4 regions of the Mesorhizobium sp. WSM2240 genome follow, and region 4 is predicted to be linked to each of the others. Evidence: predicted binding sites of a transcription regulator. Region 4 holds the regulator's gene; each other region holds the start of a gene.
What was found. The regulator LexA, encoded in region 4, represses DNA repair genes until DNA is damaged. The targets are predictions, from matches to a motif close to TGTTCNNNNTGTGTTCNG.
Positions count from the first base shown of each region.

Region 1: a site for LexA is predicted at 2,172-2,189, ahead of ABVK50_RS07460 (cytoplasmic protein). Genes of this name have one in related genera too.
Region 2: a site for LexA is predicted at 3,405-3,422, ahead of ABVK50_RS16940 (UvrD-helicase domain-containing protein). Genes of this name have one in related genera too.
Region 3: a site for LexA is predicted at 2,534-2,551, ahead of ABVK50_RS32965 (ImuA family protein). Genes of this name have one in related genera too.

Region 1 is NZ_CP159253.1:1,565,447-1,570,694, reverse strand. Features, by position in the region: gene ABVK50_RS07480 (DUF5330 domain-containing protein) at 46-378, shown strand; gene ABVK50_RS07475 (SufE family protein) at 459-887, shown strand; gene ABVK50_RS07470 (DUF6456 domain-containing protein) at 896-1,675, opposite strand; gene ABVK50_RS07465 (helix-turn-helix domain-containing protein) at 1,691-2,113, opposite strand; gene ABVK50_RS07460 (cytoplasmic protein) at 2,334-2,684, shown strand; gene ABVK50_RS07455 (MucR family transcriptional regulator) at 2,687-3,112, opposite strand; gene ABVK50_RS07450 (SH3 domain-containing protein) at 3,576-3,944, opposite strand; gene ABVK50_RS07445 (S9 family peptidase) at 4,064-5,248, shown strand, end outside.
Region 2 is NZ_CP159253.1:3,394,328-3,399,575, forward strand. Features, by position in the region: gene ABVK50_RS16925 (hypothetical protein) at 1-392, opposite strand, end outside; gene ABVK50_RS16930 (DUF982 domain-containing protein) at 675-917, shown strand; gene ABVK50_RS16935 (PBP1A family penicillin-binding protein) at 958-3,252, opposite strand; gene ABVK50_RS16940 (UvrD-helicase domain-containing protein) at 3,463-5,248, shown strand, end outside.
Region 3 is NZ_CP159256.1:711,759-717,006, forward strand. Features, by position in the region: gene ABVK50_RS32955 (error-prone DNA polymerase) at 1-311, opposite strand, end outside; gene ABVK50_RS32960 (DNA polymerase Y family protein) at 311-1,834, opposite strand; gene ABVK50_RS32965 (ImuA family protein) at 1,749-2,504, opposite strand; gene ABVK50_RS32970 (hypothetical protein) at 2,663-3,025, shown strand; gene ABVK50_RS32975 (hypothetical protein) at 3,116-3,295, shown strand; gene ABVK50_RS32980 (hypothetical protein) at 3,843-4,187, shown strand; gene ABVK50_RS32985 (MucR family transcriptional regulator) at 4,643-5,080, opposite strand.
Region 4 is NZ_CP159253.1:2,034,015-2,039,262, forward strand. Features, by position in the region: gene ABVK50_RS09700 (ComEC/Rec2 family competence protein) at 1-1,992, shown strand, start outside; gene lexA (transcriptional repressor LexA) at 1,986-2,705, opposite strand; gene glp (gephyrin-like molybdotransferase Glp) at 2,811-4,016, opposite strand; gene moaC (cyclic pyranopterin monophosphate synthase MoaC) at 4,016-4,504, opposite strand; gene trpC (indole-3-glycerol phosphate synthase TrpC) at 4,508-5,248, opposite strand, start outside.

The sequences.
Region 1 (5,248 bases), 470 kb from region 4:
CGCGCATTTTACGAAGCGCGCCCCGGAGACGATGAGGGCAGTCAGATGGGTTTTCTGGTTCGGATGGCATTCTGGTTTTCGCTGGTCCTGCTGGTCCTTCCGCTGGACACTGGCGATTCGTCCACGGACGCCCCAAGCGTCGGCGCCATCCAGGCGTTTCTGGCCGCGCGTGAGGCCGTCGGCGATGTAACCGGCATTTGCGAGCGCAAACCCGAAGTCTGCGAGACCGGCAAGTCGGCCCTGCAAACGGTCGGCGTCAGAGCGCGGGAGGCCGCCCGCATCGCCTTTGAAATGCTCGACGAGAATTTCGGCGAACCCGACACCGCCACCATGACCGGCACCATTGCGCCCGAGGCCGAGGGTCCGGTAGCGAACTGAAGGTCTTGCGCCAGCCGTCCTGCCCGACAAGTCAGTCTTTTTCCGTGACGCGGCCCGGTCGAGCCACTATATCGACGGCAATGACTGCTACGATCGAAACCATCCGCGACGATTTCGCCTTCCTGGACGAGTGGGAGGAGCGCTATCGCTATATAATCGAGCTCGGTGAGGCGCTGCCGCCCTTCCCGGACGAAGCGCGCGACGCCGCTCACAAGGTTCAAGGCTGCGTCAGCCAGGTCTGGCTGGTGACCGACAAGGGTCCGGGGCCGGATCCGGTCGTCCGCTTCCAGGGAGATTCCGACGCACATATCGTCCGCGGCCTGGTCGCCATCATGCTCGCGCTGTTTTCGGACAAGCGCGCCAGCGAGATCGTTTCTACCGACGCCGAGGCGCTGATGCGCTCGCTCGGCCTCGACGAGCATTTGACGCCGCAGCGCGCCAACGGCCTGCGCTCCATGGTCAAGCGCATGAAGGGCGACGCCGAAGCCGCCCTCGTCCAGCACGCCTAATACTCGTTCTAGATCGACATTTTCGGCCGATAGTCCTCGCTTCCCCAGTGTAGCGGGCGCTGCCGCGCAGTTCTCCCCGTTGCCGGATTGTAATGGCGGCTGAGCACGCCGAGTGCGGTCTTCAGCACGATCTTGGCCGAGCGCACCGGCCAGCCGCGCTCGCGCTCGACCAGTTCCAGCCCTTTCAGGAAGCAGCAAACGTCGATCAGCACGCCTGAAAGTTCCGGGCCGACTGCGGCGATCGCGGCATCGACGCGCTGGCGCGCCGCGAGCGCGGCATCGGTCAGTTCGGCCAGTCCGCCGCCCTGAGCGCGCGTGCCCGAAGCGACGCTCGCTTCCCAGTTCGCGCCGAGCCGCGGCATGATCCTGCCGCGCGTATAGTCCGACCGCAGGCGCTCGCCGGCCGCGAATTCCGCTTGCGTCAGGAACGGCCTGCCGTCCGCGCCGCGGCGGCGTATCAATTGCCCCAGCGGCGATTCCGCCAGATTGATCAAGGCAAGGCCCGGCTCCCCGCCGGTCTCGACCTGCATGATCTCCAGTTCGCGATGCTGATCCTGGAAGCGGCTGGTCTCCACGCCACCCGCGCCGGCCGTTGCGCGCTCCGGCGCGAGCGAAAGGCGCGCGCCTTGCCGGATAAGCACGCCATCCTTCGCCATTGCGGCCAGTAAGGCGGCGTCGACTGCAATCGCCCCGCGCTCGCCGGCGGTGAGCAGAACCCTGCCCGCATTCGCCGCCGGCCGGACAGTGACCGGGCCACGCGCCAGAAAGCCCAGGATCCGCTGCTTCATCCTGTCGGCCATCCGTCAGAGTCCCAGCCGGTAGCGGAATGCGGCGAGCGCCACCCTCTCGGTCCGCGCGACGAGACAGTCGAAATCCTGGTCGTCGCGCATGTCTTCGATCAGGTGGCAAGCGTGGAGAACCGTCGTGCGGTCGCGCCCGAAGCCGTGGCCGACTTCGTTCATGCTGAGCCGCAGCACCACATGGCTGACATACATCGCGATCTGGCGAACTCGGGCGACGCCATGATCTGTCCGCCCCGACCGTCGCAGTTCCTTTCCGGAGACATTGAACAAGGCCGCGACGATGTCGATCATGCTCTCGCACAATTCGACCACGCGTTCTCCGCGTGGCCCCACGACCCGCCCGGCCGGGCGGGTTGGAGCGCTCCTTGCCCTCGGTTGGATTTCGATGATCGCCTTCCTGGCCGCCGCTGCTGTCGAATGCACTGAACTTTTCCTTCTCGCCTGATAGGAATAAGTTCTTATAGCGGCTTGCAACCAGGATGTGAACAAAATGAGAACAAAGAATCTGGCAGCCAGCAGCCAACCTACTGAAAATCCGGTGCTTTTTTGATGCTTCTGACTTTTTAGGCGGGAGTTTTATCCCCACCCCTTGGCCACGCGCCTAGCCTGTGGGCATCGAAGCCAAAGGACAGGACCAGGGGGCATGCACGGATTTCATCAGGAAACAAAAGACTTCAAGCATCGGAAAGCCCAGGAAACGGCGCATGCCCGGCAGATTGCCGCTCTGCATCTTGCCTGCGGCATCGATCTTGCCGCCGCGCTAGAGGCCGGACCCGCCGAAAAGCTCAAGCTCGCCAGCCGCCTGGAACGGGCTATCGAGCGCGAGCGCCTGAAGGGACTGCGGCGGCACTGGAGCTACGATCTCAACCGACACATAGCGTTGAAGCAGGGGCTCGACCGGCTGCGCGGAACGAAAGCCGCGCTGCGCCAAGGCAAGGGTACAAAACAAAACGGCGCCCGAAGGCGCCGTCGCGAAACTCCTGTAGACGGCTAAGCCTATCGGGACTTGGGCTTGCGGCCGAGGCCCATCTTCTTGGCGAGCTGCGAGCGCGCGGCCGCGTAATTCGGCGCGACCATCGGATAGCTGGCGTCCAGGCTCCATTTTTCGCGGTACTGGTCGGGCGTCAGGCCGTAATGGGTCATCAGATGACGCTTCAGCGACTTGAACTTCTTGCCGTCTTCCAGGCACACGATGTAGTCGTCATGCACGGATCGCTTGGGATTGACCGCCGGCTTCTGCTTGTCGGCGGGCGGCTGTTCTGCGCTGCCGCCGACGCGGCCGAGCGCTGCATGCACGTCGGAAATAAGGTTAGGCAGTTCGCCGACCGGGACCGGATTGTTGCTCACATAAGCAGCGACAACATCGGCCGTAAGCTCGATCAGCATCTCGTGATTACGAGCAGGTGTTTCCATAGTGTCCATATTACTCGGGCCCCAATTTAGCTAGATTGTTGCGCCCCTTTCTAACCGGCGGGGCATTGCGCAGTCTGGCGCAGGGCAAAACCCCACGATTCGCGCTGAGATGTCTTATCGGGCATATTGCCAAGTCAAGTCAATTCACAATTTTTGTATATATTAGCTGCCCGTCTAGTCATTCCAGATATTCGCCGGACACTTTTACGAGCCGAGGTCGATTAGACGACCCCGATTTTCACTCAAATCAGCAACGTTACGTAGCGTCACGGCTGCGCCAAGTCTTTACTGCTTGGGGTTCAAGTCGCGCAATGGCGCTTTTTCGTCGCAGTGCACATGCCGGATAGCCGATTCGGACACTGCCCCCAAGGCCGGTTCTCGGCGAGCGCTGAAACGTATAGCAACCCGGACGGGCCTGAGCTGCAGTATGAGCGGAACCGCTTAGTTTCGAGGCCGACTTATGCGGCGGCAATTAATGCGGAGCGATGTATTTGCCGTAAACCCAGCCGGTAACGAAATTGCCGTTCTGGGCCGGGTCGTGCCAGATTTGGCACCAGCGGTAACGAACCGCCTGCTCCTGCTTCCAGGCCGGCTGGTTGGAGATGTCGAGCAGGTTGACGCCGCCGGTGCATTTGCCCGTCATCTGCAGCACCGTGCCGTTGGGATACGCCGCCTGCTTCTGCGAATGGCCGGCCGGATACTTCCTGACGTTCAACGTATCGCCAAACGGCACATTGGCAACTTCCCATGCCGCAAACACTGTCGCCACGGCCTGGCTCGCGCCGACTGCAACGGTTAAGCATGCGGCGAGCGCCGCGGTGACCCTCAAAAGCCTATTCATCTATCTCTCCTCTGGCGAACCGGCTAAACCGGGCACGCTGAAATCTAGATACCTGCTCTTGAACGCCTCGTGACGGACGTATTCATTTGCCATTCAAGAATTTTCCCGAGCGAGAAGCAATGACCGCAAAAACCATGTTTCCGAATATCAATCCGCCTGCAACCGAGGAGCGCCCGGTCTCCGACACCAGGCACGGAATTACCCGGACAGACGAGTTCGCCTGGTTGCGCGCACAGAACTGGCAGGAGGTGTTTCGTGAGCCGGCGCTGCTCGATCCGGCCATCCGCGATCACCTCAATGCCGAAAACGACTATCAGAAGACCCTGATGGCTGACACCGTCGAGCTACAGAAGGCGCTGTTTCATGAAATGAAGGGCCGCATCAAGGAGGACGACTCGTCGGTTCCGATGAAGGACGGCCCGTACGCTTATGGCTCATCCTTCAAGAAGGGCGGAGAGCAGCCGCGCTACTTCCGCACCCCGCGCGACGGCGGCGAGGAGGACATCATCCTCGACGGCGACACGGAAGCCGAGGGTCGGCCGTATTTCCGCATCGGCGGCGTCGACCACTCGCCCGACCACAGCCGACTCCTGTGGGCCTTCGACGACAAGGGCTCGGAGTTTTTCACGCTGCACGTCCGCGATCTTGCGGAACGCAAGGACCTCGCCGAAACCGTCCCTGACACCGGCGGCTCGGGCGTATGGAATGCTGCCGGCAATGGATTCTTCTATACACGGCTCGACCAGAACCATCGCCCCTCAAAGATTTTCTTCCACGCGCTCGGTTCCGATCATGCCGACGATCGCCTCGTCTACGAGGAGCCCGATCCCGGCTTCTTCATGAGTGTGGGCGGTTCGCGCAGCAATGACTGGATATTCATCGGCATCAACGATCACGAAACTACGGAATACCGCCTGCTCAGCGCCAGGGATCCGCTGGCCGCGCCGCACATCGTCGAACCGCGCGAGACCGGGTTGCAATACGATCTGGAGGAAGGCGGCGACATCTTCTTCATTCTCACCAACGCCGATGGCGCCAAGGACTTCAAGATCATGACCGCGCCGGTTGGCGATCCGGGGCGCGCCAACTGGACGGAACTCGTCGGCCACGAACCCGGCCGGCTGATCCTGTCGCTGCTCAGCTTCAAGGATTTCCTCGTCCGGCTGGAGCGCAAGGACGGCCTGCCGCGAATCGTCGTACGCGACCGCGCCACCGGCGAAGAGCACATGATCTCGTTCGAGGAAGAGGCTTTCTCGCTCGGCCTCTCCGGCTCCTACGAATACGACACCGACACGATGCGGTTC
Region 2 (5,248 bases), 1.4 Mb from region 4:
ATGTTCCTGTCGAGAAGCTGCCAAGCGACCAGGCAGGAGGCGTAGCTCAATGCGATCGACGTGGCGATCGCGACGACCGCCGTGGAAAACGGGAAAACGGCCCTGATCCCCGCAACCAGCATCGGATAGAGCGGAAAGAAGCCCCAGCGCCCGACATTGCTTTCGCCGGGGATCGGAAAGCCTTCATAGCCGTGCTCGGAAATGCCCACATACCAGGAGCAATCCCACCTGCACAGCGATTGCAGATAGGGCTGCAGGCTATGGTCCGGCCAGACCTGCGTGAATGCGGCATAGCGGATCAAAATTCCGCTGATGACGAAGAAAAGCGGCACCACCGCTATGGTCAGCACCGTCAAGCGACCGGCATTCGCGTGCGCAAGGTCATCCAGCACCAAGTCTGCCTCTGCCCATATCGAGTTGCGGCGCCGCTCTCCGCCTGAATCAACCAGTTACGCTGGCTGGTTCAAAACGTTCCGTTCCTTCACGCCAATTTGCGCGCGGGCCAGCGATAGACCTCCATCGGCCCGACCCTGGCTCGGCGCCAGCTCCGCATGGATGTTTTGTTCAAAGTCGGCCCAAGGCGTCGCCCGCTCCGCCACACCCGGCCGGGGGAACAAGCCGGGCAATAAGGGGTTGTAGGAGCGCTTTGCGGTGCTCCTCAAAGGGACGTGGCTATGACAAACAAGCCTTTCGACCGCCCGATCACGGTGGATGACCCTGACGTCGGCAGGATAGAGATCGCTTCGGTTCGCGAGGCCATGGATTATCTTTCCGCCGTGGATTGGCCCTTCGAGGATTTGCTGGAGAAAGCGATACACACCGCCGAAGCCGCCCTTGAGGGAACCTGCTCGACAAGCGATGCCCGCGACGCGTTTCTCAAGGCCGCTCGCGCGGCAAACGTCGTCATCTTCGATTGACGATGGCGTCCGCGCACGATCGGAAGCCCTGCCCGGGAAACTACTTCTCGCACAGCCTCCGCGGCCCGCTATAGGGCTGGAACGTGCAATCCTCGGCCCGGAACGAGCGATAGGCGCGCGAGCATGCCCGCACATTGCACGACACCGGCGTCTCCTCCCCTTCCGCAGTCGCGGTCACCGCCTCCGTCGGCTCCCGGGCCGTATCGCGGGCCGCCGACATGAAATTCTTCCAGATCGCCGCCGGCAGCGAGCCGCCGGTGATCTCGTTCATCGGACTGTCGTCGTCATTGCCGACCCAGACGCCGGCCACCAGCGGCTCGTTGAAGCCGATGAACCAGGCGTCGCGATAATTTTGGCTGGTGCCGGTCTTGCCGGCGGCGAACCCGTCGAGGCTGGCGGCCTTACCGGTGCCGCGGTCGACCACCAGCTGCAACAGCCCGACCAGGTCGCGCTGCGCGCCGCGCAGATCGACTTCGGGCTGCTTCGACGGCCCGACCCGGAACGCCTGCGGCTGGCCCTCGCTCTGGAACGAGACGATGCCCCACGGCTCGATCGGCGCCAGCCCGGCCCGCACCGAGGCGTAGGCGCCGGTCAAGTCGAGCAGGCTGACCTCCGACGCGCCCAGCGCCAGGGCCGGCGTCTCGGTCAGCGGCGCGTCTATGCCGAGCTCGCGTGCCGCCGCCACCACGTTCTTCAGGCCCACCTCCTGCGCCAGATTGACCATCGCGGCGTTGAGCGAGCGCGCGAAGGCCTCGGCGATGGAGACGCGGCCATTATACTCGCCGCCGAAATTTTTAGGCGTCCAGCCGTTTATCTCGACCGGCTCGTCGCGCACCCTGTCGCGCGGCGAATAGCCGGCCTTCAGCGCGGCGTGCAGCACGAACAGCTTGAAGGCCGAGCCCGGCTGCCGCATCGCCGCCGCCGCCCGGTTGAATTCGCTGCCGGCATAGTCGCGCCCGCCCACCATCGCCACCACCGCGCCGTCCGGCGTCATGGCGACCAGCGCCGCCTGCCCGACGCCCGCGGCCTGCTCCGAAGCGAGCCCCTTACGCACTGCCTCCTCCGCCAGCGCCTGCAGTTTCGGCACGATGGTGGTGCGCACATTGATCGTGCCGCGATACGGCCCGGCGATCTCGCGCGCATCGTCGAGCACCCAGTCGGAGAACCAGCTGCCGGCGCGGTGCGCCGGGCGCGCCGGGTTGAGCATTGCGGTTTGCGTCCGCGCCGCCCGCGCTTCCGCCTCGTCGATCGCGCCACTCGCCACCATCACGTCCAGCACGGTCTCGGTCCGCTCGGCAGCGCCCTGCGGGTTTGTGAGCGGGCTGAGCTGCGAGGGCGACCTTATGATGCCGGCCAGCAGCGCCGATTCGGTCAGATTGAGCTGGTTTACCCTCTTGTCGAAATAGATGCGCGCGGCCGCCGGCACCCCGGTCGCGCCGGCGCCGAGATAGATGTTGTTCAGGTAGCGCGTGAGGATCTCGTCTTTGCCGAACCTGGCCTCCAGCCAGAAGGCGATGACCAGTTCCTGGATCTTGCGCTTGAAGGTGCGGTTGCTCTCCAGATAGAGGATTTTTATCAGCTGCTGGGTGATGGTGCTGCCGCCCTCGACCACCCCGCCGGCCAGCAGATTGCGCCAGATCGCCCGCCCGACGCCGCGAAAATCGATGCCGTAATGCTCGTAGAAGCGGCGATCCTCCACCGCCAGCACCGCATCGACCAGATGCGGCGGAAACTCTTCGCGCTTGGCGTAGGCGCCCTGATACGGCCCCTGCTGCACGATTGCCTCGCCGTCGGCGCTTTCGAGCACCACCACCGGCTTCAACGAGCCTTCGGCGATCTCCTGCCAGGGCACGTCGCGCAGCGCCCACCACAGCACGCCGACCGAGACCACGATGAAAGCCAGCACCGACAGCGCCGCCGCCTGCAGCCAGGAATAGCGCCTGCGGCTTTCGACGGCCTGCGGGGAGCCCGGCTCGACACCCGCCTCTCCTGCCCGGTTCCGCCAGCGCTCAGCCAGTCCCGGCAGGCTGCGGATCGAGCCGGCCAGCGCGCCGAGCCGCGCCTCGATCCCTGAATAATCGGCCTCGCGTGTCCGTCTGCCTAGCCGCCTCGCGCCCGCCGCAATGGCCCTCCCCGAGCGGCGTGCTGCGATGCCGAAATCATGGCGCAGCGCCCGGGCGAGTGCCGCCGCCGCCCTGGCGCTGCGGCTGAACGCCGGCCGGCTTTCCTCCACGGGCGCTTCATCCGCCGCGCCGAGTTCCACCTGCGGCTCCGGCGCGGCGGACTGCCCCTCATGATCGCCGATGCTTTTCCCGGCCTTCTTCCTGCCTGCCATGAATGATCTGTCGTTCGCATGTCCCTGCTTCTCGAACTAGCGCGAGCGGCGGCTTCGGAAAGTGCGCTCCCAGGCATTTGAAGCGCCGCGTTGCCCCGCCGCCACGCCCGGTCGGCCGCAATGCCTTGCGCCGGGCCAAACGCCGCGCCTTGCGGCACAAAACGGAAACGCTGCTGGTCTTTCGCCCCCGAATCACTACATTCGGTGTCAATGTCAGGTTTCCCGGACGACATGCCCTTTTTCGACGAGCCGAGCGCCCCGCCCGCCCGCCCGGCTGGCGGCCACGCGCCTTCGGGCATCGCCGCGCGCGCCATGGCCGCGCGCCAGGCTTCCGCGCCCGATTACCTCGCCGGCCTCAACCCCGAGCAGCGCCTCGCGGTCGAGACCACGGAGGGTCCGGTGCTGGTTCTGGCCGGAGCCGGCACGGGCAAGACGCGCGTGCTTACCACCCGCATCGCCCATATCCTTGCCACCGGCCGCGCCTTTCCCAGCCAGATTCTGGCCGTCACCTTCACCAACAAGGCCGCGCGCGAGATGAAGCAGCGCGTCGGCATGCTGGTCGGCGAAGCCATCGAGGGCATGCCGTGGCTCGGCACCTTCCATTCCATCGGCGTAAAAATGCTGCGCCGCCACGCCGAGCTCGCCGGCCTGAAATCCGGCTTCACCATCCTCGACACCGATGACGTCGTGCGCCTGATCAAGCAGTTGATCCAGGCCGAGGGGCTGGACGACAAGCGCTGGCCGGCGCGCCAGTTCGCCATGATGATCGACGGCTGGAAGAACAAGGGCCTCGGCCCCTCGGAAATCCCCGAGGGCGACGCGCGCTCCTTCGCAAACGGCCGGGGCCGCCAGCTCTACCAAGCCTACCAGGAGCGGCTGCAGACGCTCAACGCCTGCGATTTCGGCGATCTCCTGTGCCACCCCATCCGCATCTTCCGCGCCTATCCGGACGTGCTGAAGGAATATCACCGCCGCTTCAAATACATCCTCGTCGACGAATACCAGGACACCAACACCGCGCAGTATATGTGGCTGCGGCTCCTGGCGCAGCGGCCGGAGGAGCCGCGCCGCCCCTCATCCCCTGCCGGACCTTCTCCCCGGGAAAAACGGGGAGAAGGAGGAAGCTCCAACGCTGATGCCCCCCTCTCCCCGTCCTTACGGGGAGAGGGTAAGGGTGAGGGGCAGCGCGACTTTGCGGCCGTGAGCGAAAACAAAAGGCAGCAGATAAATATCTGCTGCGTCGGCGACGACGACCAGTCCATCTATGGCTGGCGCGGGGCCGAGGTCGACAACATCCTCCGCTTCGACAAGGATTTCCCCGGCGCGACCATCATCCGGCTGGAGCGCAACTACCGCTCCACCGCCCACATTCTCGGCGCGGCCTCGCATCTCATCGCCCACAATGAAGGGCGGCTGGGAAAAACCCTGTTCACCGAAAGGGCCGACCCCGACGACGCCAAGGTCCATGTCCACGCCGCCTGGGATTCGGAGGAGGAAGCCCGCGCCGTCGGCGAGACCATCGAGCAGGCGCAGCGCGAAAAGCACAATCTGAACGACATGGCGATCCTTGTGCGCGCGTCCTTCCAGATGCGCGAATTCGAGGACCGGTTCGTCACGCTCGGCCTCAACTACCGCGTCATCGGCGGCCCGCGTTTTTACGAGCGCCAGGAGATCCGCGACGCGCTCGCCTATTTCCGCGTGGTCGCCCAGGGCGCGGACGACCTCGCCTTTGAGCGCATCGTCAACGTGCCCAAGCGCGGCCTCGGCGAAGCCGCCATCCGCCAGGTCCACGACACCGCCCGCGCGCTTGGCGTGCCGATGCTGGAAGCCGCCGAAAAGCTCGCCGAAAGCGACGAGCTGAAGCCGAAGCCGCGCGCCGCACTCCGCGAAGTCGCCGCCAATTTCGCGCGCTGGCAGGCAGCCCTCGACCACACGCCCCATACCGAGCTTGCCGAGACCATTTTGGAAGAGTCCGGCTACACCGACATGTGGAAGA
Region 3 (5,248 bases), on a different replicon from region 4:
TTGCCGGCCCTGCCCTTGCCGAGCGACAGCAGCCGGCAGAGACGCGAATAGGCCGGACGGTCGCTCGGATAGACCAGGATCGACATGCCGTCGGCGAGATCAAGACGGCAGCCGACGATCAGCCGGACGCCGGTCGTCTTGGCCGCCTCATGGGCGCGCACGATGCCGGCAAGTGTATTGCGATCGACGACAGCCAGCGCTTCAATGCCGAGCAGCGCCGCTTGCGCAAACAGTTCCTCGCATGACGATGCTCCACGCAGGAACGAGAAATGCGAGGTTACCTGCAACTCGGCATATCGGGTTTCGGCCATCATCCGAAGATTCCGTGCATGAACCATTGATGCGAACCGGTCGCCGCATCTTCACCATCGCCGGCGCGGTAGACCCAGTAACGCTCGCCGTTCTCGTCCTCGACCTGGAAGTAATCCCTCACCGCCGCGAGTTCGGCGTCGCGCTTCCACCATTCCCCGAAAACGCGTTCCGGTCCGTCAGCCCGTTTCACGCGGCGCCGAACGCCACGCCAGGTGAAAGTCACGGGCGGATGGTCGGGGAGAAGCGCGACCGTCTCGATCGGCTCGGGCCGCGGCAGCAGCCGCGACGGTCGAGGCCAATGGCCGGGCCAGCCCTCGCCGGTATCCGGCGCCATCGGCGCAATGCGTTGAACCGAGCGTTCGGGAACGTCGCTCTGCACCGGGGCGAAGCGATAGAGCCGGTCCTCGCCGACACGGTTGGCGAGGATGTCGATCACATCCGAGACGTCAGGTTCCGGCGCCTCGGCAAGCGAGGAAATTGTCTGTTTCGCCCGTAGCGGCTCGGCGACGGTCGCGGCAAGCCGCATCAGCTCGATGCCAAAACCGGGATCGATGGTCTCGATTCTATCGGTGAGTAGACGGGTCAGGCGCTTTACATCGCGCACCGGCATTGCTGTGCCGACACGGACCGCCTCGAGGCGGTTGTCGACACGGAAGCAAAGAAGATCCAGCCGTCGCGCGCCCTGCCCTCGCGTCTCAAGTTCGGTGCAAAGTTCGGCCACCAGCTTGCCCGCGTAGCGGGCGATCGTCTCCGGCGCGCCGATCGGTTCTGCAAAACTGCGACGCACATCGATGATCTCGTCCGGCTGGATCGGCTCGATGGGCTCTCTCACGCGCCCAAATGCCTGGTCGAGGCGGCGGCCGGGCTCCGGCCCGAAACGCAAGGCGAGCGCTGCGCGCGGCGTGCCGGCGAGGTCGGCGATTGCCTCGAATCCGAGCCGCCTCAGGCCCTCTAGCGTTGCTGCGGGCAGGCGAAGCGCCGCGATCGGCAAAGGCAGGATTGCCTGCGCAGTCTCGCCGGATGAAACGACCATGGTCGTCCCCCCGCCGAAGCGCGCCAGCGCATGGGCAGCTCCCCAGCTGTCGGCGACCGCCGCCCGAGCCATAATGCGGGATGCTGCAAGCCGCTGCACTATTTCCGTTAGCATTGCCCTCTCGCCGCCATGCAGATGATCGGCGCCGGTCGTGTCGATCACGATGCCATTCGGTGGATCCGTGGCTACGACCGGCGCATAGCGGCGACGTGCCCACAGCGCCAACCGTCCGAGCGAGTCGACATCCGCCTCAGGCTCCGCATCATGCACGATCAGGCCCGGAACAATCGCCTGCGCCTTGCTCGCCGGCATACCAATACGCAAGCCGGCCGCGTTCGCTGCCGCGTCGGCGGCGAGTACGACGCGGCGACGACCGTTACGGCCGATTAGGACGAGCGGCGTCTCAGGCCGAGGCGCGGCGTCGCCCGATTTCCTTCTGAAGCGGTCTGTCGGCCACATCGGAAGGAAGAGCGATACGACCCTTGGCATCACATGCCTCCACTGTGAAATCAGCGCTCTCTCCGGCTCGGCATCGGATCAGCTCGACATGCCAGCGGGCCCGTCCGACGCCCTGCACCGGCAAGGGCGTCGACGGCAGGACCGAGACGCGCCAGCGTGTCTCGGAGGCGGTTGGCTGGCCGAAATCGGTTGCCTCCGTCTGACGTCGCCAGCGGCGAATGGCGATGCCGATGGCGCCCGAGCTTTCGGCCGCAAGCTGAAGCCGCCGTGAGGCCGTCATTGAAAGCCGGGCAATCTCGGCAACGACAGCGCCAAAACCCCCACGAAGCCCCTCTTCGAAACAGGCGAGAACAGCTTTTTCGTCGCCGGCTTCAACATAGATTACCCTTCCCGGGGCAAGGCCGGCCTGTTCGATCGCCGGCGCGAACAGGTCGGGTCGGGTAACACACCACAGCACCTTGCCCGTCGCGCGCGCGGCAATTCCCGCTGCGAAGAGTGCCGCGGCCGCGCCATCAACAGCGTCATTTCCACCACCTGCGACCTCATGCAGAGCCCCGAGCGCCAGTCCGCCTTGCGGAAGGCGGCTGTCGAGTTCCGGCACTCCGAAGGCAAGCACCGCGCGGCTTCGGCCCTTCCCGCCCCCCAGGACGCTAATCCGCTCCTGGAGCTGCTCGACAGACATGTTCGCGGCAGATCGCATCGCAATGGAAACTCATCAGCTTGCCCTAATGTTCCCTTTTTGTTCATGACGGAAGCAGGAGTCAATACGGTGCAACATTGCAACCTTACCCAGCGCCCAACGGGAGGGGACGGCTGTATTCAAGCGGGGTAGGGTCGGAACCCTCCTGGCGACATCGGGTGCTGATGCTGAACCGGCCTTTCGCCGCGTCCGGCGAACCTAAGAAAGGGGTGAAGCGGAAAGCCTTTCCCCACGGCGACGAGCCGATCCGCTCGGGCGATCCTTCAGCGTTGCAACGGACCATGGCGAAGATTGAGGACCTGGCCTTGTCGATCGACAAGATGAAGGCCGCGAACTCCATTATCCGGCCCATGGAGAAGGACGGCGCCGACGACGCAGACATGGTTGCGGCGATCGTCCCCCGGACTGGCCTTTCGGTAGATGTGGCGGCGCGCAGCGTCGTGCTGGCCGCCTGGCAATGGAAACGCGGATTCGACACGGCGGGCAACCGTGCAGAATCCGCCGCCTACAAGGACGGCTGAAATCCCTGACTCGGATGCATCAGCACGGAACGCAAAGCCAAGAGGTCGAGACACAGGCCGGAGCCGTCGAGATCAAGGAGAAATGCGGACATGGCGCGCATTCAGATGATTTTTCCCGGCAAGCTCGACGAGGCGACGCGGCGGGCGCTCAAGGCCAATGGCTTCCGCTGGTCGCCCTCGCAAGGCGCGTGGCAGCGACACTTGAACGAGGCCGGGAGATGGGCCGCCAAACGGGTGATGAAGGCGATCAGCGCCGAAGGTGCCGCATGAGTGCGACGCCTTTCGGGCGCCCTGTCCGCCGCCATGTCACCGTATACGACACGCCGTCGCAGCTTGGCGGAGCTTCACCGTCTCGATTATCGGGGAACTGCCCGCCAACACGGTCAAGGTGCGCGTCTGCTACGGACGCGCAAGGCTGGGAGGCGTGGGAGGATTGGGACGGCTGCACGTTCCAGACCGAGCGGGCCGTACTCAGCAACGAACGGACAATGCCGCTTTTCAAATATCGTACCGACCGAGGCGACGGCCTCGCTCTCGAACCGGAGGTGATTGCATATGGTTCCTACCACTTAGCATCACCCTAGACGTGACAGGACTCGGACCACCTGGCTAGCGAGTATCCGAGTCCAATTCTGGCTCTCGGAAAAGGGGGCGAGCCGAAAGGCTCGTCCCTACTCCGGAACCGAATATAGCGCCTTTTCCCCGCTTTTCACAGCCGGGCCGCTCCAGGCCCGCATCGAACGGGCCAGGAACTGAAAGGCGGCCGGGCTACGAAGGCCGCGTTTTCCGGCAAATCCAAAGTGGCAGTACGCAATCCATGCTGCGCACGATACGGCAGCCCCTGCCCGGGCGCGCAACCCTAAAGGGTTCTCCTCTCCGCATCGCTGCGTTGCGACCGCTGTGCGGTGCACTTGGCATTTCCAGCCATATTCGAGCTTCGCGACTGCACACAACCACTTTGGAGGATCTACCTCATGAAAACGCTCGTAACCTTCTGCCAGAAGACCGGCCGCCGCCTTTGTACATCAACCGGCAAATCGCCAAACTGTCCCACAAGGGCCAGCTGAAGATCTCCGTCGCCTTCTCGCTTCCATTCCTCGCCAAGCTTGAGCTCAGCTATCAGGCCGAGTTCGACGGAAAGGCCGACAACGACCAAGCCTAAGTGACCGGAGGAAGCCGGGCCCTGCCAAGCAGGGCGCGCTTGCAGCCGTGGTCCCAGGTGCCTTACCAGCGCGCGGGCCATTTTCTGCTATAGACGACAGCAACGGCCCGGATCGAGGGCCCTTTTGGAAGGGGCCGCCGATAGAGCTACCTCTACCGCAAGAAGGTTGTCGGCTTGTCCACCTGATAGGGGTCATTTGCGGGAAAGGGCGAAATCACGCCGAGACACAAAATCATACTGCAAGTGATTTGAACGCGTATTACGTCGTTCCGAATGAGGGGTCAGTATGATAGCGGATCCTCAGGTGCCTATTCGTGCAAGCGCTCCTCTCGACCCTTTCCGATCGTCGCGAAAACTGCACAGTGCGGTGCCCGTATCCGTGACGAAGCACGACTTCGGACCAGGGCAGGTAACGAGTGAAGCGTCCACACATCGTTGGGTGGCGGCTCATTGTCCTATTCAGATTCTTTGCGGCCGCGGCTCTTCGGCCTTTTGCCCGTCCTTCGCCCCAAGCCCAATTTCTTGGCCAGGGTGGATCGGGCAGTTGCGTAATTCGGCGCCACCATCGGATAGTCGCTCGGCAAATTCCATTTCGCGCGGTATTCGTCGGGCGTCATGCCATAGTTGGCCATTAGGTGGCGCTTGAGTGATTTGAACTTCCGGCCGTCCTCTAACGAGATGATGTAATCAGGCGTCACCGACTTCTTGATCGGCACAGCGGGCTTCTGCTTTTCAACCTCGTCGGGAGTTTCCGCACTGATGAGATCGGCAAGTGACGTCGCTACAATAGCAATGAGATCGGGGAGCGCCGCGGCCGGAACAGGATTGTTCGATACATAAGCCGAAACGATGTCAGTTGTAAGTTCTACGGGCGCCCGGCGGGTAACGGCCATCAATCATCATCTGAGGCTGCTTTTTGGGCTGCACCCCAGCCTAAATGTGGGTCCGACTTTATCCGAAGAAATTTTCCCTCGCCAGCTTTGACCACCACCGTAGGCATGCGTTGCCAAATTCGTACTTAAGGAGATCAAGGGCGACGGGACGAGCTGCATTACACCAAT
Region 4 (5,248 bases):
GTCACCGGCCTCGTGCGGCTGATGCCGCCTTCCGGCCCGGTGCGGCCGCAAAGCTATGATTTCTCATTCGAGAGCTACTTCGACCGCATCGGCGCGAGCGGTTTTTTCCTGCGCACACCGCAGCTCACGACAGCGGCCGCGCCGCAGCCTGCAGGGACGGAGAAAGTAAGACAGAACAACCAGCTGCTGAATGATCTTTACGTATTGAAACCGCACCTGCCCTTCTCGGCGCGCATTTCCGCTTGGGTCCAGAACGGCCGCAACGCCATCGCTGACCGTATCCGGGAGAGCATCGGTGGCCCGGAGGGGGAGATCGCCGCAGCTCTGGTCGTTGGCGTCCGCGCCGGCATCCCTGAGGTGGTCAATGAATCGTTGCGGCGAACCGGCCTTTACCACGTCATCTCGATATCCGGCCTGCACATGGCATTGGTCGCCGGCACGATCATGGGTGGCCTGCGGGTTGGCTTCGCATTGTTTCCAGGCTTCGCGTCGCGGCGGCCGGTCAAGAAGTATGCCGCGGTTGCGGCCCTCGCCGCGATTGCCGCTTATCTCTTTATCTCCGGCGGCGAAGTCGCGGCGCAGCGCAGCTTCATCATGCTCGCGGTGATGTTGACGGCGCTGCTCTTCGACCGCGCCGCGCTGAGCATGCGCAATCTGGCGATCTCGGCGATCCTCGTCATCGTTATTTCGCCGCATGAGGTGGTGGGTCCGAGCTTCCAGATGTCTTTCGCCGCCACCGCCGCGCTTGTCGGAGCCTATGCCTGGTGGTCGGACCGCAGGCAGGCCAATTCCAACACCACAGCCCGCCCGCCCGCCCGGTCGCCGGCCAGGAATATGCTACGGAAGGTACTGGTGCTTGCCGTAGGTCTGGCGGCGACCTCGGTCGTGGCCGGCTTGGCGACCGCAGTGTTCGGCGCATACCACTTCCAGCGCGTCTCGCCGCTCAGCTTGGTGGCGAATCTTGCGGCCATGCCGATCGTCTCGGTGCTGGTCATGCCATTCGCGGTTATGGGCGCTGCCGCCATGCCGTTCGGCCTCGACGCGCCGTTCTTCTATATTATGGGCAGGGGACTTTCGGCCATGATCGTCGTTGCCGACTGGTTTTCCGTCCGCTCGCCGCTCGACGCGGTTGGCCTTGTCTCGGTCCAGGCCGTCCTGCTCATCGCCATTGCCTTGGTCTTTGCCACCATGGCGACGACCAGGCTTCGGCTGGCGGCCCTGCCGTTTGCCGTGCTTGGTGCCTTAGCGCTAGTCGGCGCCAAGACACCTGATGTGTTTGTCTCGGAAGACGGGCGTTTGGTTGCGCTCCGTAATGGAGAGGGAGAATTGGCCGTCAATCGGGCGCGGCCTAACCAGTTCACGATCGACAGCTGGAAGCGCGCGCTGCGCGCTGAAACCATCGTCCCGCCGGAAAAATCCGCGGATTCCCGGGTGCAGTATTCCGAGGAGCCGGCTTCATCCGGCTCGTATGCGGCAGCATCACTGCTTGGGACGCTTGTAGCGAATGCATCTGAAGCCGATGAGCCATCGCTCAAGCCGGCGAGCCAGCCCGCCGAGACGTCGCCGCCTTCCAAGAGCATTCCAGGCACCCGCTTCGACTGCGACCCCGAGCGATGCGTAATCCGCCACCCGTCGGGCCAAATCATCGTTCATACGGCCAATGCCGCCGCGGCTCGAAGTGCCTGCGACTACGCATCCCTGATCATTATCGATGATGCTACGGCCGAGCTTTCCTGCAAAAGCCCCGCCGTAGCGATCGTCACCAAGCGCGACCTCGCTAGGCACGGAAGTGCTGCTATCCACTTCGCCGCACAGGGCTCGAAACCCGAGATCCGCTATGCCGTGGCCAAGCCCTACCGGCCCTGGCATGCGCAGCGCCAATTCTCGCGCGCAGCGCGCGGCATGCCACCCTATCTGCGCAAACCTACGCCTGAGGCCAAGACGCCGCCCAACCAGCCGGAAGACGCCGCCGCCGGCGAATCGCCTCAATAACGCCGGATTAGCCCGACGAGCTTGCCTTGCACCTTGACCCGGTCGGGCCCGAAAATCCGTGTCTCATAGGCCGGATTGGCGGCTTCGAGCGCGATGGACGCGCCCTTACGGCGGAAGCGCTTCAGAGTCGCTTCCTCCTCGTCCACCAGGGCGACGATGATCTCGCCGGGATTGGCCGTATTGGCGTTGCGGATGATGACCGTGTCGCCGTCGAAAATACCGGCCTCGATCATCGAATCGCCCTTCACCTCGAGTGCGTAGTGCTCGCCGCCCGAAATCATTTCCGGCGGAACGGCGATCGAATGGGTCTTGTGCTGGATCGCCTCGATCGGCACGCCGGCCGCGATGCGGCCCATGACCGGGATCGATATTGAAGCGCGGGCGTCGTCATCATTGCCGGCTGCGGGCACGCGCGACGGCTCGGGCGGGCGGCGGCCGAGGCTGCCTTCGATGACGCTCGGCGAGAATTTCCGCGCCGCATTCAAGCCCGGCGCTATCGAATCGGGTAGCCGCAGCACCTCCAGCGCCCGCGCGCGGTTGGGCAGGCGGCGAATGAAGCCGCGCTCCTCGAGCGCTGTGATCAGCCGGTGGATTCCGGACTTCGAGGCTAGATCCAGTGCGTCCTTCATTTCGTCGAACGAGGGAGGGATACCGGCCTCTTTCAACCGTTCATGGATGAAGAGCAGCAGTTCATGTTGTTTGCGCGTCAGCATCACAGCTCCCAAGAATCAAACGGAAAACAAATCCAGAACAAACACTATCTGTTCCAGTTGTGTTCTGCAACCTTTTAAATTTTAATGAACGCGTTGACGATTTGTTCAGCGTAACATCAGAACGTCGCACGACGCGCCGACATCTGCGGCGGCTGCGAACGGCTCGCGCACGATCAGCGCGTTGGCGTCCGCGAATATCTTCAGCATCGAAGAATCCTGGATGCCGAACGGCGCCGCGATAAGCCCGTCCGGAGTGGCTTTCACCACGGCGCGAATATAGTCCTGGCGCGTGTCGTTGGCGGGCAGGGCGGTGGCGAGCCTCGCCCGGCGCAGGTCGGGTTGGTGAGGCACGCCCCCGAGTTGCGCCAAGAGCGGCTTCAGGAACAGATGCGAGCAGACCAGGCCCGCCACCGGATTGCCGGGCAGGCCGAGGCAGCGCGTGGCGCCGAGCCGCCCGAACATCAGAGGCTTGCCGGGCCGCATGGCGATCTTCCAGAAATCGAGCACGACGCCTTCGCTGGTCAGTACGTCGTGGATGAGGTCATGGTCGCCGACGGACGCCCCGCCAAGCGTGACGATCACGTCGGCCTGCGCATCCATCGCCCGCCGGACCAGCGCCGAAATCGACTCCTTGCTGTCCTGTGCTATGCCGAGATCGATTACGCGGGCGCCGGCCGATTGCACGATCGCCCCGACGCCGAGGGCGTTGGAGGCGATGATCTGGTCCGGTCCGGGCTCGCTGCCTGGCGGCGCCAATTCGTCGCCCGTCGCGATGATCGCCACCAGCGGCCGCTTGACTACGCGAAGCGTCGCATGATTGGCGGATGCGGCGAGCGACAGCGCAGCCGCATCGAGCACGCGTCCGCGTTCAAGCAGCAGGTCGCCCTCGGCGAAATCCAGCCCCTTGCTCCTGATGTGGTGGCCGGCGGCTACCGCTTCCGTCACTTCGACGCCATTTTCGCCAACGCTGCTCGTATTCTCCTGAATGACGATCGTGTCGGCGCCCTTCGGCATCGGCGCACCGGTAAAGATGCGCACCGCCTGTCCGGGACCGACCTTGCCGGGAAAACGCCGCCCGGCGGGAGCGGCGCCGATGATTTCGAGCTGCACCGGCACATTTGCAACATCCGCGGCGCGCACGGCGTAGCCGTCCATGGCCGAGGCGTCGAAGGGAGGCTGAGTCCGCAACGCCTTCAGCGGCTCTGCCAGCACTCGGCCCGCAGCATCGGCCAGCGGCACTGTCTCCGTTTCGCGAGGCCTCGCGCCGTCCAGCAGCAGCCGCAAGGCGTCCGCGACCGGCAGCAGCGCCATTACCCACCCGTCCGGTAGTCGCCGGATTTGCCGCCGGTCTTTTCGACCAGCCTTATCCCGGAAATCTCCATGCCGCGGTCGAGCGCCTTGGCCATGTCGTAGATGGTCAGGCAAGCGACCGACGCCGCAGTCAGCGCCTCCATTTCCACGCCTGTCTTGCCGGTGACGCGGGCGAGCGCGATGACCCGCAGGCCGGGCAGGGCCGGCTCCGGCTGGATGTCGACGGACACTTTGGTGAGCAGCAGCGGATGGCAGAGCGGGATCAGCTCATGCGTCCTCTTGGCGGCCATGATGCCGGCGATGCGCGCCGTGCCGAGCACGTCGCCCTTCCTGGCGTTGCCGGCCATGATCATGCGCAGCGTCTCGGGCAACATGGTGACGATGCCCTCGGCGATTGCCGTCCGCTCGGTCTCGGCCTTTGCCCCGACATCGACCATATGCGCCTCGCCCTGGGCACCGAGATGGGTGAGCTTCTTGCCACCGGCCATGGACTACCCCTCGGCGGCGATGGTTTCGCCGGTCAGGAGCGCGCGCGTAGCGGCCGCCACATCCGCCTGCCGCATCAGGCTCTCTCCGACCAGAAATGTGCCGATGTTGCTTCGCGCCAGCCGCCGGCAGTCCTCATGCGAGAAGATGCCGCTCTCGCCGACCAGGTGCCGGTCGGCCGGCATGAGCTTGGCCAGCCGCTCTGAGGTTTCGAGGCTGACGTCGAATGTCCGCAAATCGCGGTTGTTGACGCCGATCAGCCGCGACGACAGGTTCAGCGCGCGCTCAGTCTCGGCCTCGTCATGCACCTCAACGAGCACGTCCATGCCGAGCTCGAATGCTGTCTCCTCGAGCGCACGGGCCTCGCTGTCCCCGACGCTCGCCATGATGATCAGGATAGCGTCCGCCCCCCAGACTCGCGCCTCGTAAACCTGATAGGGATCGAACAAGAAATCCTTGCGCAGCGCCGGCAGCTTTGTCGCCTTTCGCGCCGCCGTCAGGAATTCCGGTGCACCCTGGAAGGAGGGCCGGTCGGTCAGCACGGAAAGGCACGCCGCGCCGCCCTGTTCATAGGCGCTGGCGAGCGCCGGGGGATCGAAGTCGGCTCGGATCAGCCCTTTTGAAGGGCTGGCCTTCTTGATTTCGGCGATCAGCGCGAATTGCCCGGCTTTGCGCTTCGCCTCGAGCGCCGCCAGAAAGCAGCGCGTCGCGTCCGCGTCGCGTGCTGCATTCTTAAGCTCCGAAAG